DNA from 2 places in the Kitasatospora sp. NPDC088548 genome. Region 2 is predicted to be linked to the other one. Evidence: riboswitches for the same ligand, from Rfam matches in the RefSeq annotation. Region 2 holds a riboswitch; the other holds the start of a gene.
The links. Region 2 has a riboswitch for magnesium ahead of ACIP82_RS04080 (NRAMP family divalent metal transporter). Riboswitches for the same ligand answer to the same signal wherever they lie in the genome.
Positions count from the first base shown of each region.

Region 1: another riboswitch for magnesium. It lies ahead of ACIP82_RS32720 (magnesium and cobalt transport protein CorA); the one in region 2 lies ahead of ACIP82_RS04080 (NRAMP family divalent metal transporter).

Region 1 is NZ_JBIVMI010000034.1:15,483-22,927, forward strand. It holds gene ACIP82_RS32705 (heme NO-binding domain-containing protein) at 84-623, shown strand; gene ACIP82_RS32710 (response regulator) at 633-3,257, shown strand; gene ACIP82_RS32715 (RimK family alpha-L-glutamate ligase) at 3,485-4,417, shown strand; M-box (ykoK) riboswitch at 4,520-4,690, shown strand; gene ACIP82_RS32720 (magnesium and cobalt transport protein CorA) at 5,062-6,231, shown strand; gene ACIP82_RS32725 (hypothetical protein) at 6,993-7,367, opposite strand.
Region 2 is NZ_JBIVMI010000002.1:220,497-227,941, forward strand. It holds gene ACIP82_RS04060 (PadR family transcriptional regulator) at 1-328, opposite strand, end outside; gene ACIP82_RS04065 (hypothetical protein) at 764-1,432, shown strand; partial or broken gene ACIP82_RS04070 (Uma2 family endonuclease) at 1,550-1,789, shown strand; gene ACIP82_RS04075 (YoaK family protein) at 1,814-2,479, opposite strand; gene ACIP82_RS04080 (NRAMP family divalent metal transporter) at 2,647-4,290, opposite strand; M-box (ykoK) riboswitch at 4,642-4,815, opposite strand; gene asnB (asparagine synthase (glutamine-hydrolyzing)) at 4,978-6,810, opposite strand; gene ACIP82_RS04090 (ABC transporter ATP-binding protein) at 7,054-7,445, shown strand, end outside.

The sequences.
Region 1 (7,445 bases), on a different contig from region 2:
ATCGCGGCACTCGTGAAAGCCGGCACCCTCGGATCCGTGGACTTGGTTGCCGTCGAGACGTCAGGGCAAGGGGATGAGATGCGATGAAGGGCGTCGTTTTTGATCTCTTCAATGAGGTGGTCTCGCAGAAGTACGGCCTGACCGCATGGGAAGACCTGATCAACGCTGCAGGTGTTGAGGGAGTGTATACGTCGCTCGGCAACTACCCGGATGCCGAGTTCCTGAAAATAGTTGCCGAAGCGGCGTCCATGTTCGGTATGTCAGAAGACGAAATTGTTCGCTGGCTGGGGCGCGAGGCGCTGCCGATCTTCGCCGACAGATATCCCGTGTTCTTCGAAAGACACAGCTCGGCTCGAACCTTCCTGCTGACACTGAACGACATCATACATCCCGAAGTGAGGCGGCTCTATCCCGGTGCCGATGTGCCGAGTTTCAGATTCGATACGTCGTCCGATGATGTACTCATCATGAGCTACAGGTCGGAACGACAGCTGTGCTGGTTCGGCGAAGGACTTATCGAGGGTGCGGCCGTTCACTTCGGGGAGTCCGTTCAGATCAAGCAGCCCAGATGCACCGGGCGAGGGGACGAAGAATGCGTATTTGAAGTAAGGCTAGCGTCATAGGAGATTACGGTGGAGCGTGAGCGGAATATAGATCGGGAAGCAGCTCTGCTGGAAAGCCTACTGAACAAGGAACGCAAGGCGCGGCGGCAGGCCGAGCTGATATCAGAGGAAATGATTCGCAAGCTGCATGACGCAAAGAACCAGGAGCTCGAGAAGCAGCGGGGTCTGGAACTGCTGGAGTCGGTGGCTGCGGCATGCAACAACGCGCTCCAGGTGAGCGATCCGCTGCTTGCCGCGGTAAAAGGAATATGCACCTTCACGGGGTGCCCGGCCGGTCATGCGCTGTCGTTCTCGCCGGACAGCGGCATGCTTGCCTCGTACTCGCGTTATTGGTGGGCGGACGATCCGGAACACCTGCGAGCGCTGCAGGCGAATGATGGGCTCATGGTCCCCCGGGGGCGTGGGCCGGCCGGACGCGCCCTGCTGTCCACCGAGGCGCTGACAGGCACCGTCGGCAGCGAGGACGAAGAAATAGATTACATCAAGTCCTGTCGTGAACTCGGAATCACCGAGTTCCTGACGCTTCCTGTTTTCTGTGAATCCGAAGTCATTTTTGTGCTTGAGTTCTTTGCCGCGCCGGGAAAAATCAGCCAGGACGAGATGCTCACGAAGCTGCTGATTCAGGTCGGCGCTCAGCTGTCACGCGTGGTTGAAAGGGCGAAGGCAGAGCGGGAGTTGCAGGACGCGCGCTCGGTCGCGGAGACCGCGGCCCGCAGCAAGAGCTCGTTCCTGGCCACCATGAGTCATGAGATCAGGACCCCGATGAACGCAGTCATCGGGATGACTGAATTGCTGCTGTCTACTGAACTGACGTCCGAACAGCGAAACTTTGTTGATATCATCAATTCCAGCGGGGAGGCCCTGCTTGGTATCATCAATGACGTTCTGGACTTCTCCAAGATAGAAGCCGGCGGGCTGGAGCTGGAGAGCCGGCCGTTCTCCTTGCGTGATATGATGGATTCCGCGGTCGGGGTGATTGCCACCCGTGCCGCAGAAAAATCGCTCGAACTTGCCTGCCTGGTTGAGCCTGACGTTCCGGACAGGCTGGTCGGCGACGGAATGCGCCTCCGGCAAGTACTGACCAACCTCCTCTCCAATGCGATTAAATTTACCGAGACCGGTGAAGTCGTAGTCTCGGTGAGAACCACTGAGGATGTCGACGGGGACGACCGGGCCACGCGGTTGCATTTTTCCGTTTCGGATACGGGTATAGGCATCCCTGAAGATCGCATGGATCGACTCTTCCGGGATTTCAGCCAGGTGGATTCGTCCACCACTCGCCGGTACGGGGGGACGGGCCTGGGGCTGGCGATCAGCAAGCGCCTCGTCGAGATGATGGATGGTTTCATGAAGGTGGAGAGCAAGAGCGGCGTCGGCTCTGTCTTCAGCTTCGAAATCAATCTGGAGGTCGCTGAAGGCAGTCTGCCGCCTGTCGCGGAAGAACCACTGCGACTGAAGCGCCTGCTCATTGTCGATGACAATGCGGTCAACCGCGAAGTGGTCAGGCGGCACGCTGATTCATGGAACATGGTGCCCTATGAAACGGCCTTCCCCGAAGATTCCCTCAGAATACTTGAGTCGGGCGATCCGTTTGATGTGGCAGTCATCGACATGATGATGCCGAAGATGGATGGCGTGGAGCTGGCCAGGAGGATCCACCGGATCCTGGGTCGTGAACGTCTGCCGCTCATACTGGCAACCTCACTGGTGACGTCCAGAGAACTGATCGACCGTGAAGAATTCTCCGCGGTCCTGACCAAGCCTATAAGGGCTTCGCAGCTGCATGATGCGCTTGTGACGGTCATCGTGGGCAAGCGGGAACCCGCCGGGGTGAGCCCTTCCCCGAGCAAGGGTACGTCTCCTGACGGCGCGTCTTCTGATCTGAAAATCCTGCTGGCCGAGGACAATGCGGTGAATCAGCAGATCGCTACGCTGATGTTGCGGAAACTCGGCCACACCGCCGAGATAGTCGACGACGGCAGTCAGGCCGTCGATGCCGTCCTCAATGATTGCTACGACGTCGTGCTGATGGACGTGCAGATGCCCGTCATGGACGGCCTCGAGGCGTCGCGGAAGATCAATCAAATGCTTGAGGCCGGCCGCCGTCCTTACATAATCGCGATGACGGCGAACGCGATGCAGGGCGACCGCGAAATCTGCCTTGCCGCGGGCATGGACGACTACATAGCGAAACCGATAAAGAGTGACCAGTTGGCTGAAGCGCTGAGCCGTGTGTCCGCACCCGGCGGCGAGCAGGACACCACCCCGCAGCCGGAGCACTCCGACACTTCGGTCAGCCGAGAGGTTCTGGAGCGTCTCTGTGACGACCTGGGCGGGGCTTCCTCGGTTGCTGAACTGGCCGAGCTGTTTGTGGAAGATGCGCCGAAACTGATATCCGCCATGTCGGGCAGTCAGCAGAACGACGAGGTGCGGCGGGCCGCTCACACGCTGAAGTCCAGCGCCAGGGCCCTGGGGGCTGACGTGCTGGCCGATATGGCAGCGGAGATCGAAGCACAAGCCCGCGCGGAAACCCTTGGGGAATTCAGCGTGAGTGCAATGAGTGACGAATTCCTTCGCGCGAAGAGTCAGCTCTTCGAGATTCTCACCGAACTGGAAAGCCACAGTCTCGGTTGACTCGCCTCGCTCAGGGGCCGCGGGCGAGGAAGAGGTCGCTGATGTGAAGCATGTCGATGCCGCCACCACGGGCATCGAGCAGCCGAGCGGTCTCGGCCAGGGCCCGGACGCGGGCACCGACCCGGCCCCGGTCCGACCGGGAACGAAGAGGATTCCGGCCACCGGAGGCGGGGCCAGGCCTGGAACACGCTCTTGCCCGGGCCGGGCGGGGCCTGTTCCATGGCGGCATGCCGCGAAGCGAGCTCGTTCTGATGACGGATCACAGCTCGACCGAGGGAAGCCGGGAGACTCTGGCCACCGCCGCGCGGATGCTCACCGGCCGGGCGCCCGTCCTGCTCGACGCGCGGCACTTCATGCGCGGCGGCACCGGCCGGATCGGCCCGGCCGCCGACGGCGGGCTCCGCCTGGAGGTGCCGGCCGAGGGCCTCGCCGTGACGGCGGACACCGTGCTGGTCTACGAGATACCGCCGCACAAGCGGCGCGCCTTCGAGGCCTGCCAGCAGCGGCTCCGCGCGTACGGCGCCCGTTCGCTCGGCACCGACACGGACGGCTGGCGGGCGGCCACCGAGAAGGACCGGACCGTCGAGCGCTTCAGCCGGGACGGCATCGCGCACATGCCCACCATCGCGCTCTCCCGGCCGACCCCCGAGGCCGCCGTCGATGCCTTCGACCGCCTCGGCGGCGACGTCTGGGCCCGGCCGACCGTCGGAATGGGCGGCAACGATGTCTTCCACGTCACCACCCGCGACCAGCTCACCGCCGCCGCGGACCACTACGTGGCCTCGGGCGCCGACTGGCTGATCGCCCGCGACGCCGGGAACTTCAACGCCGACGGCCGGCGCCACCAGTACCGGGTGGTGGTGCTCGGCGGGCGCGTCGTCCGCGCGGTCGAGCACGTCCAGCCGGATCCGGACGCGCCCTGCAACGAGATCCAGGGCGCCGTCTCGAAGCTGCTGGAGGACGGCGAACTGCCTGCGGGTCTGGCCGAGTTGGCCGTCTCCGCGACCAAGTCCCTGGGCCTGCCGCTCGGCGGTGTCGACCTCGGCGCGGAGAACGGCGGCGTCGTCTTCGAGGTCAACGTCCACCCGGTGTTCGGCAGCGTCGGGGGCCTGGAGACGGTCGCCCTGCCGTACACCGCCGCCCACCTCGCACTGGGCTGAGCCGAAGCGGCGGCCCGGGCCCGTCGGGGCCCCGGTGGAGGCCTCGGCGGAGGCCCTGGTCAAGGGCGCGGTCGCGCGGGTACTAGACTTGGCACAGTTGTGAAGGCACCTCGTTCGGTGAGGCGTCGCCACGGACACAGGCCACTGACCCCACGACGTCGAGAGACGCCCAGGTTCAGGACAGGTCTCCCCGGCCTAAGGGGTGATCCCAAGTGGCTGCACCCCCGGGTGCTACGCCGTGGCGTGCCAAAGCTCTGACGAGATCAGGGGTGCCCCGCCCGTCCCGCGGCCAGGTGTGCCCGCGGCGCGTGGTGTGGATCTCCCTGATGGCCCCGGTAACGGCGACCCGAGTACGGGCGCCCCGACGGCGAGGAGGTGAGACCTGTGGAGAGCAGTAGTCCGGGCCGAAGTCGGCCCCGCCCCAGGACGTCCCCCTCTTCTCCTGGCACCCGGCACTTCTCCTCCCGTACCGCTCCCGCACCCCGCCGCCGTACCGCCCGCCGCTGACAGCGGCGGCTCCGGCCGCGTGGTCCGGGCGCCGTGCGCGGTGGAGGACGGCCGGGCGCCTCCCGCCCCCGCCCCGCCCGACCCCGCGGCCCCCGGCCTCGGCAGCGGCGGACACCGACCCGTGGAGGTACCCCGCCATGTCCGACTGGCGTGTGCGCGCCGTGCGCGCGAGCAAGCGTCCGTTCTCCCGTTCCGTCACCACGCCGCGCGGCGGCGACGCGCAGCCGGCGCCCGAGCACTCGATGGACCCGAGGCCCGACCAGCCCGCGGAGCCCGTCACGCTGGAGCGCTCCGTCGTGGACGCGGCCGTCTACCGGGGCGGGCACCGGGTCGAGGAACCCGCCAGCCTGGCTGACATCTACCGCCAGCTGCCCGGCAAGCCCGGCACGATGGCCTGGATCGGCCTGTTCCGGCCCGCCGAGGCGCAGCTGCTGGAGGCCGCCGAGCGGTTCAACCTGCACGAGCTGGCGGTCGAGGACGCGATCGTCGCCCACCAGCGGCCGAAGCTGGAGCGCTACGGCGACACGCTCTTCGTCGTGCTGCGCGCCGCCCGCTACCTGGACGACGTGGAGGAGGTCGACTTCGGCGAGATCCACCTCTTCGTCGGCCCCGACTTCGTCCTCACCGTGCGCCACTCGCAGGCCCCGGACCTCTCCGCGGTGCGCAGCCGCCTGGAGGCCGACCCGGAGCTGCTCGCGCTCGGCCCCGAGGCGGTGCTGTACGCGGTGCTGGACGCGGTCGTCGACGGGTACGCGCCGGTGATCGCCGGGTTGCAGCACGACATCGACGAGATCGAGACCGAGGTGTTCGGCGGTGACCCGCAGGTGTCCCGCCGCATCTACGAACTCTCCCGCGAGGTGATCGAGTTCCAGCGGGCCACCCGTCCGCTGCTGGAGATCATGAAGAGCCTGGAGGCGGGCTTCGGCAAGTACGGCACCGACGACGAGCTCCAGCGCTACCTGCGGGACGTGGCCGACCACGCCACGTACGCCGCCGAGCGGGTGGACGGCTTCCGGCAGATGCTGCAGAACATCCTGACCGTCAACGCGACCCTGGTCTCGCAGCGGCAGAACGAGGAGATGAAGCAGCTCGCCGAGGCCGGGCACGTGCAGAACGACGAGATCAAGAAGATCTCCTCCTGGGCGGCGATCCTCTTCGCGCCGACCCTGATCGGCACCGTCTACGGCATGAACTTCGAGCTCATGCCGGAGCTCAAGTGGGCGTTCGGGTACCCGTTCGCGATCGGGCTGATGGCGCTCGTCTGCACCGGCCTCTACCTGGTGTTCAAGCGCCGCAACTGGCTCTGAGTGCCGCGGCTCGCCCGTGAACCGCCGTGAGCGGCACGACGTTCGGACAGGGCGTCAGGGTTCCGTCAGGGCGGGCCGGCGGGGCTTGCCCCCCGCCCGCGCCGGCGGCTTGGATGAAGGGCATGAACCGCCCGGCACGCCACCACGACCGCCCGCCGCATCCGCGGCCGCCGGTCGTCGCTGCCGCGGCCGTCATCGCCGTGCGCTGAACCGCGCCTCCCCGCCGGACGGCACGGCCCGCGCCGCCCCCTGCCCCGTCGCCGCGGGGCAGGGGGCGGACGCCTTCTCGTACCTTCGTCCCGCACCCCGGCCGGGCGGCTGAAGGAGGCGGTCACCCTCGGCACCGGCCTGGCGATCGGCGTCCGGCCGCGGCTGCGGGAGTACCGGTAGTGGGCTGGTCCGCCGCACTTGTCAGTGGGCCGCCGTAGGGTCGTTCGGGTGCCGAAGAACGGCGACGGACGGCCGCGCGGTTCCACGTGCGGCCGGTCCGGACGGATCGTCAGGGGGTATCGCGATGAAGCAGACGGCGAAGCGGGCGCTGGTCGGTGCGGCCGGGGCGTTGGGCGCGGTGCTGGTCCTCCCAGGCCATCCGGTGGGGCCTGACGGCCACCCAGGAGGACTGACCGGGCGGCCCCTGCGGCCGGACCACGCGGCGGCACTCCGCTGACGTGGAGCGGTCCGGGACCGGCGGGTGCCCGGCCGCGCGCGCCGGGGCGGTGTGCACCGACCGGGGGCTCAGTCGTCCGTGTCGGCGGCGGGGCCTAACCGTCCGCGCGCGCCCCGGTGGCGGACAGTCGCTCGAACTCGGCCTCCGGGTCCGCCTGTTGCCGGTAGTCGAAGTGCAGCCGCACCACGCCGTCCCGGTCGGTGAACCGGGCGAGCGGGCCCTGGCCGGCGGCGGGCAGCAGCCGGGGAGCGGCCCACTGCTGGGCGACCACCGCGAGGCGGGTCCGGTCGGCGGCCACCACGATCCAGGTCGCCCGGCCGCCCTGGACGGTCGCGAGGTAGCCGTCCGCGAGCACCGAGACGACGGCGTCCCGCACACCGATGCCGTCCGGGAACTCGCGCCGCTCGGCGTGCGGAGCCGACACGTCGTCGCCCATCGCCACGCTGTCCCTGGTCAGTTCGGTTCTCATGGCGGGCAGCGTAGCCGTACGGAGTGGCCGGGACCCCGCCATGAGTCGGAGTCGACCCCCTACGATCGGCGCATGACC
Region 2 (7,445 bases):
CGCGGCCGAGCATCAGGGCCAGGACGACCTTGGTGAAGAGCACCGTCTGAAGATTGGGCTCGGGCGACACCGGCTCGGTGAGCCAGGTCTCGAACTCCGTCACCCCGGCTTCGGTGATGACGTAGCGCTTGCGGTCGGGACCGTCACCGGGCTCCGCCTCGGCGGGCACGACCTTGCCGTCCCGGGCCAGTCGGCCGAGCGTGGCATAGACCTGGCCGTACGGCAGGGGCTTGCCCCGCCCGAAGAAGGCGTCGTAGTCGCGCTTGAGGTCGTAGCCATGGCTCGGCTCTCGCTCCAGCAGGCCCAGAAGGGTCAAAGGAACACTCATGAGCTGACCATACACCAGACGTATACTTCGAGTGTATAGCTGGCGAGAATAGTCCGCTGAGCTGCTCGAACATCGATCAGGAGGCGGTCAGGAGGCGATCAGGGCCGGCTGGGCGCTGACGCACGGGAGCGGCCGGGCCGGGCGGGACATGCGTGAGCAGGGGACGGCCCCACGTCCGTCCCCTGCTCCACACCGCGGCCCGGCGAGCCCCCACAGCAGGCCGGACCTCGCCGCGTCCCGGCAACAAGAGGACGCGGCCGGGACCAGCCTGCCCTGCCACCCCCTCCCCCGCCGAGGGCCGAACGTCCCTGTCGTCAGGCCGCCGGTCCCGGTACGGGACCGGCCGGTACGGTCCGCTCAGCCCTTGTGCGCGGACCGGGAGCGGAGAGAGATTGGATGCCGAAGCCCGGCGAACACCCCGGAGGAGCACGCATCGTGTCCAGCACACCCCGCCCGACCCGGGCCGCGTCGCTGCCGCGGCGGGCGGGCCGGCACCTGCGACGGGCCCTCGGCGCCCGCCGCGATCCGCTCGTCCGACCGCTGGACCGGTCCCGCAGCCGGGCGTGGGCCGCGGCGCTCCTGGGCCTGCTCCTCGCGCTGTCCGCCGCCGTCGGCGCCGCGCTGCTCTCCTTCCACGCCGCCGACCATGACGCCTCGGCGGACCGCGCCCGGCTGCACCGGGTCGACGCCGTCCTGCTCACCGCGGCCCGGCCCGGCAACGCCGCGAACAGCCGCTGGGCGGGCGGCTACGAGAGCCGGGCCGACGTCACCGTCTCCTGGACGTACCCCGACGGGCAGCAGCACACCGGCCGGGCCGAGGCGCCCCGCTCCGCCACCGCCGGGTCCACCGTCACCGTCTGGGTGGACGACGACGGCGGACGGGCCGACCCCCCGGCCACCCGGGTCGGCGTCGCGGTCGAGGCGGTCTGCACCGGCCTCTCCGGCTTCGCCGCCCTCGCCGCCGCGCTCGGCGGCGGCCTCGCACTGCGGCTGCGCGCCCTCGACCGGCGGGCCGACCAGGAGTGGCAGCGGTCCTGGGCCCGCCTGGAACCGCTCTGGAGCGGCCGCGGCAGCCGCAGCCCGGGCGGCCCTCAGGAGGGCTGAGCTGCGCCCATGGCCGATTCACCCGCAGCCGCGAGCCGCCGCCCCACCCTTGAGCCGCCGGCCGAACTCGTCGACTGGGTCAGGGCGTTCGCGGAGATCTCGCACCGCACGGTGGAGCAGGTCGTCGAGGTCACGTCACCGTCGAACGGTGACACCGGCCGTACGGCCAAACGCCGCCGGCACTCGCAGTACGGGGCGCCCGTGTACCTGCTGGTGGACCGCCAGGAACGCGATTGCACGCTGTTCTCCCAGCCCGGGAAGCTCGGCTACACGCACGTGGAGGGGCCGCACCCGTTCGGGACTCCCGTGCACCTGCCGGAGCCCTTCGGCCTCAGCCTCGACACCGGCGGGTTCTGACGGCGTCCGACCGTCGGACACGTCTCAGGGCTTGTCCCCGGCGCCCCCCGGGCGGGTCCAGGCCGGGGTGGGCCCGCCGGGGGCGGGGGTGGCGGCACGGTGGGTGGCGGCGGCGACCGCGATCAGCAGGGCGAGCGCCACGGCCAGCGCGGTGGTGACGGTGGCGTGGAAGACCAGCAGGGCGCCGAGCAGGGCGCCGGCGAACATCCAGACGGCCGAGGCGAGGCGGCGGGCGCCCACGCGGTCGGCGGCCAGGCCGGTCAGGGTCATGGTCAGCACGGTGGTGGTGAGGTCGGGGACCTTGAGGAAGCGCACGACGGCGTTCTGCAGGCCCATCGCGAAGCCGAGCAGGCCGATCAGGCCGTACCGGGCCGCGTCGGTGGTGTGGCCGGCCACGGCCGCCAGGGCGGTGCTGCCCGCCAGCAGGACCGCCTGGATCACGGCCGAGGCGACGAGCAGCCTTCCCCGGTGACCGGGCAGCCGCTCGCAGAGCCGGCCACCGGCGAACGCGCCCACCAGGAAGGCCGCCAGGGCGGCCAGCGAGGCGGTGGCGGAGAGCCCGGCCGCGCCGGCCAGGGCGAAGCCGAGGAAGACCACGTTCCCGGTCATGTTGGCGACGAAGACATGGCCGAGTTCGAGGTAACTGACCGCGTCCACCAGCCCGGTGACGACGGTGAGCACCAGCAGCATCGGTACCAGCGGGCCGTGGCGGCGGTCGGTCTTCACCCTGTGTCCTCCAGTGGTGCGCTTCGATGATCGCGGGTACTCCGTTCTACGCCCGTCGGCCCGGGATCCCGGTCAGGCGAGCACCGGGCGGGCCCGCAGGTCGGTCGGGGCGAGTCCGGAGGCTCGGCGGCTCAGTGGTTGAGCGCGACCTGGACGATCTTGACGACGACCAGGACCATCGCGACCAGCAGGTAGCCGCGCAGCGCGCCCATGCCGATCCTGTAGGCGGTGGAGACCGTGGGCCGGGCGAGGGTCTCCAGCGGCGGCATCCGCCAGTTCTCCCGCCCGGTGCGGTCGATGCGGTCCTTCTCGGTGCCGGTGCGCCGGCGGACGAAGGAGTACCCGGCGGCCGACACCCCGAGGACGCCGCAGACCGCCATGACGGTGAGGATGGTGTCGGCGCTGATGTCCGGGAAGAGCACGGCCGCGGTCAGGACCACCGAGAGGGTGACCAGGACGCCGACCACCGCCGCCGTGAAGGCGTTGGTCCGGGGCCCGTTGACCCAGGGGCCGAGGACGTCCTTGTCGTTGCAGAGCAGCAGCAGGAAGACCGAGGCGGACGGCAGCAGCACGCCGGCCAGGGTCTGGACGCCCTCGGTGAGCAGACCGAGCGGGGAGCCGGGGATCAGCACGATGGTGGCGGCCACCGTCACCAGGCCCGCGTAGACGGCGTAGAAGCCCTTGGCCCCGCCCACGCCCCGGTGCAGCGAGTGCTTCACGCCGAGCACGTCGCCGACCGCGTACGCGGTGGAGAGCGAGACCGCGAAGGCCCCGATGATCGAGGCGTCCAGCAGCGCGATCGCGAAGAGCACCCCGGCGAGTTCGCCCGCCTTCGCGGCCAGGCCGTGCGCGATGCCCGCCGCGTCGGTGAACTGCCCGAAGCCGTCGGTGCCCGCGAAGGCCGCGGCGGTGAAGCCCGTCATCGCGGCGGCGCCGACGACCACGACGACGATGCCGATCCACAGGTCGACCTTCTCGTAGGCCATGAAGCGCGGGGTGATCCGCTTGTCGATGACGTACGACTGCTGGAAGAACAGCTGCCAGGGGGCCACCGTGGTCCCGACGATGCCGATGATCAGCAACATCACGGTGGACAACTGCCCGGCGCCGCCCGGCAGGTTCGGCACGACGAAGTCACGGGCCATCCGCGTCGCCGACGGGTGGATCAGGAAGTAGACCGGTACCAGCAGCAGCGAGCCTGCGCACAGGGCGATGGCGATCCGCTCGAAGCGCCGGAACGAGCCGGTGAACGCGGAGGCGATGATGACCGCGGCGGCCAGCACGACGGCCAGGGCCTTGGGCAGTCCGAGGTAGCCGGCCGCGAGCGTGATGCCGATGAACTCGGTGACCAGCGTCAGCGCGTTCAGCAGCAGCAGGTCGATCACCGAGAAGGCGCCCCAGAACCTGCCGAACCGTTCCAGGATCAGCCGGGCGTGGCCCACCCCGGTGACGGCGCCCAGGCGGAGCACCATCTCCTGGTTCACGTAGAGGACGGGGACGAGCAGCAGCAGCGTCCACAGCAGGTGGGTGCCGTAGTTCTGGCCGGCCTGACCGTAGGTGGCGAAGGCGCCGGCGTCGTTGTCGCCGACCATCACGATCAGGCCGGGACCAATGACCGCGAGCAGCGTCCTGAGCCGGGCGGAGAGCCCGTGGCGCGGGGTGTCGTCGTCGAGGCGGATGGTGCCGAGGGCACCCTTGATGTCGCCCAGGTGGGCGTCGTCCAGTACGGCCGCACGCGGCGTGGGAACCTCGGGGTCGAGCATCACGTTCGTCATGACGTGCCTCCCTGACCCCTTCTCTGCGAGGGGGCCGGTCGGGGGCGCGCAGCAGCGATCCCCCCTGCGGGCGCACGGCACCGCGGCCCGCGGCGGCAAAGGGCCGGGCGGGCATGGCGGCACGCCGGACGCGCGTCACGGCCGGGCCGGGGGCGGCGGGGCATGACGGTGCGTCAGGAGTACGCGCGGGGGAGGTTGTTACCGCGTGCCGGGGGTGAGCGAAAGCAGGCGGGGGCCGGGGCGACTGTGGCCCGGACTACTACTGTCCATGTCTCTCGCCTCCTCCCGGCCGGCGACGCACCACGGGTGCGCCGGATCGACACGGCAAGGAGCGGGCCGACCCGCCGGGCCGGCACACCCCTACTCGTCAGAGCTTTGGCACTTCACGGCGTAATCCCCTTGGCGGGGAAGCCACTTGGGATCAACCCTTAAGTCGGGAGGATCTGTCCTGAACCTGGGCGTCTCTCGACGTCGTCGGGTCAGTGGCCTGTGTCCGTGAGGACGCCTCACCGAACGAGGTGCCTTCTTCGTCTTCTGTCAAACCTTGAGAAGCATAGCCCCTCCGCCGAACGGGTCTCTACAGCTTTGTAGAATCTTGACCGGGACCTGGGCGAAAGCGGGTGGAACGGGGCCCGCTCCCGGCCCGGGGGTGTCCGGGGCGGGAGCGGGCGGCGCGGGCGGCAGGCCTCAGAGGGCGAGCGCGGGGCGGTGGTGGTCGAGCCAGAGCGCGAGGTCCACCACCCGCTCCAGCCGCAGCCGGTGGCCCCACTCCAACTGGTCGGCCGGGGTGTCGAGGCTGGCCTTGATGACGGTCTCGTCGGCGATGTCGCGGACGTGCGGCGCGTCGAGTGCCTCCCGGGCGAGCCGCTGAAGGCCGCTGTTGTAGTCGGCGTGGTGGGTCGCCGGGTAGTGGTTCTTGGGCCGCCACAGCACCGAGTCGGGGGCCAGGCCCTGACCGGTGGCGCGCAGCAGGCTCTTCTCCCGGCCGTCGTAACTCTTCATCGACCAGGGGGCGTTGAAGGCGTACTCGACCAGCCGGTGGTCGCAGTAGGGGACGCGGACCTCCAGCCCCTGGGCCATCGAGAGGCGGTCCTTGCGGTGCAGCAGCTGGCGCAGCCAGCGGGTCAGCGAGAGGTGCTGCATCTCGCGCTGGCGGTGCTCGGCGGCGCTCTCGCCGTCCAGGTGCGGGACGGCGGCCAGCGAGGTGCGGTAGGTGTCGTCGCGGAACTCGCCGATCCGCAGGTGGGCGGCGAGGTCGGGGTTGATCGGCATGGCGGCCTCGTCGCCGGTGACCAGCAGCCACGGGAAGGTCTGCGCGGCGAGTGCCTTGGGGTTGTGGAACCACGGGTAGCCGCCGAACACCTCGTCCGCGGCCTCGCCGGAGAGGGCGACGGTGGAGTGCTTGCGGATCTCGCCGAACAGCAGGTAGAGCGAGGTGTCCATGTCGCCGACGCCGATCGGCGAGTCACGGGAGACGACCACGGCCCGGCGGTTCTCGATGTCGAGCAGGGTGCGCGGGTCGAGGACCACGGTGGAGTGGTCGCTGCCGATGAAGGCGCCGGCCTCGGCGGCGTACGGGGTGTCGTGGCCGGTGCGCAGCACGTCGCCGGTGAACTGCTCGGCCTGGTCGCTGTAGTCGACGGCGTAGGAGCGCAGCTTGGCCTGCGGGCCTTCGGACAGCCGGAGTTCGTCGGCGACGAGCGCGGTGACGACGGTGGAGTCGAGGCCGCCGGAGAGCAGGCTGCAGAGCGGGACGTCCGCCTCCAGCTGGGCGCGGGCGGCGCGGTTGACCAGCGAGCGCACCCGCTCGACGGTGGTGTCCAGGTCGTCGGCGTGCGGGCGGGCCTGGAGCTCCCAGTAGCGGCGCTCGCGGATGCCGTCCCGGTCGAGTACGAGCAGGCCGCCGGGGTGCACCTCGCGGACGCCGGCCCAGACCGTGGGCCCGGTGTTGAACAGCAGGCTGTAGGCCTCGCGCAGGCCGTCCGCGTCGACGGCGGGGGTGACCTCGGGGTGGGCGAACAGGGCCTTGGGCTCGGAGCCGAAGGCGAGTCCGCCGCCGACGGCGGTCCAGAACAGCGGCTTGACGCCGAGCCGGTCGCGGACCAGCAGCAGCCGCTCGGCGCGCTCGTCCCAGATCGCGAAGGCGTACATGCCCTCCAGCCGGTCGACCAGGGCGTCGCCCCACTCCTGGTAGGCGCGCAGCACCACCTCGGTGTCACTGCGGGTCTCGAACCGGTGTCCCCTGGCGCGGAGTTCGGCGCGGAGCTGGTGGTGGTTGTAGACCTCGCCGCTGTAGGTCAGCACCACGCCCGGGTTTTCCTGGCGGTCGGCCATGGGCTGGGCGCCGCCGTCGATGTCGATGACGGCGAGGCGGCGGTGACCGAGCGCGGCGTGGGCACCGAGCCAGATCCCGCCGGCGTCGGGCCCGCGCAGGGCCATGGTCGCGGTCATCGCCTCGATGACGGGGGCGCTGTGGCGGACGTCCTGATGAAAGGACACCCAGCCGGTGATTCCGCACATGCGCGTGCACTCCTTGTGGCGGACAGAGTCGGACGGAGCAGGTGGAGCGGGTGGGACAGGCGGGGCTGGTGGGTCGGACGGGCCGTCGCCCGGCGGTGCCCGGTCCACCAGTCGGGCGGTGGTCACCTGCGGTTCCAGCGGAATCGGACACATTTTCTGCCACCCCGACGGCACGAGCGGTCGTCGCCCTGCATATATAGTTCACCTGCATATGCAGCTGAACAGCTCAATGAGGGGGAAAGTGTGTCCCGCACCGATCCGATCAGGACCGCCGGCCAGGCCGTCCTGCGTCTGCAGAACGTCACCCGGGTCCACGGGCAGGGCGCGTCCGAAGTGCACGCGCTGCGCGGGGTCGAACTCACCGTGCACGCCGGAGAGTTCGTCGCCGTGATGGGCCCTTCCGGGTCCGGCAAGTCCACCCTGCTGACCCTGGCGGGCGGCCTGGACGCCCCGAGCGCCGGCCAGGTGCTCGTCGAGGGCTCCCCGCTCGGCGGGCTCAGCCGGGGGCGGCTCTCCGCCGTCCGGCGCCGCTCGATCGGCTACGTCTTCCAGGACTACAACCTGATCCCGGCCCTCACCGCCGCCGAGAACATCTCGCTGCCGCGCGAACTGGACGGTGTCTCCGGCCGCGCCGC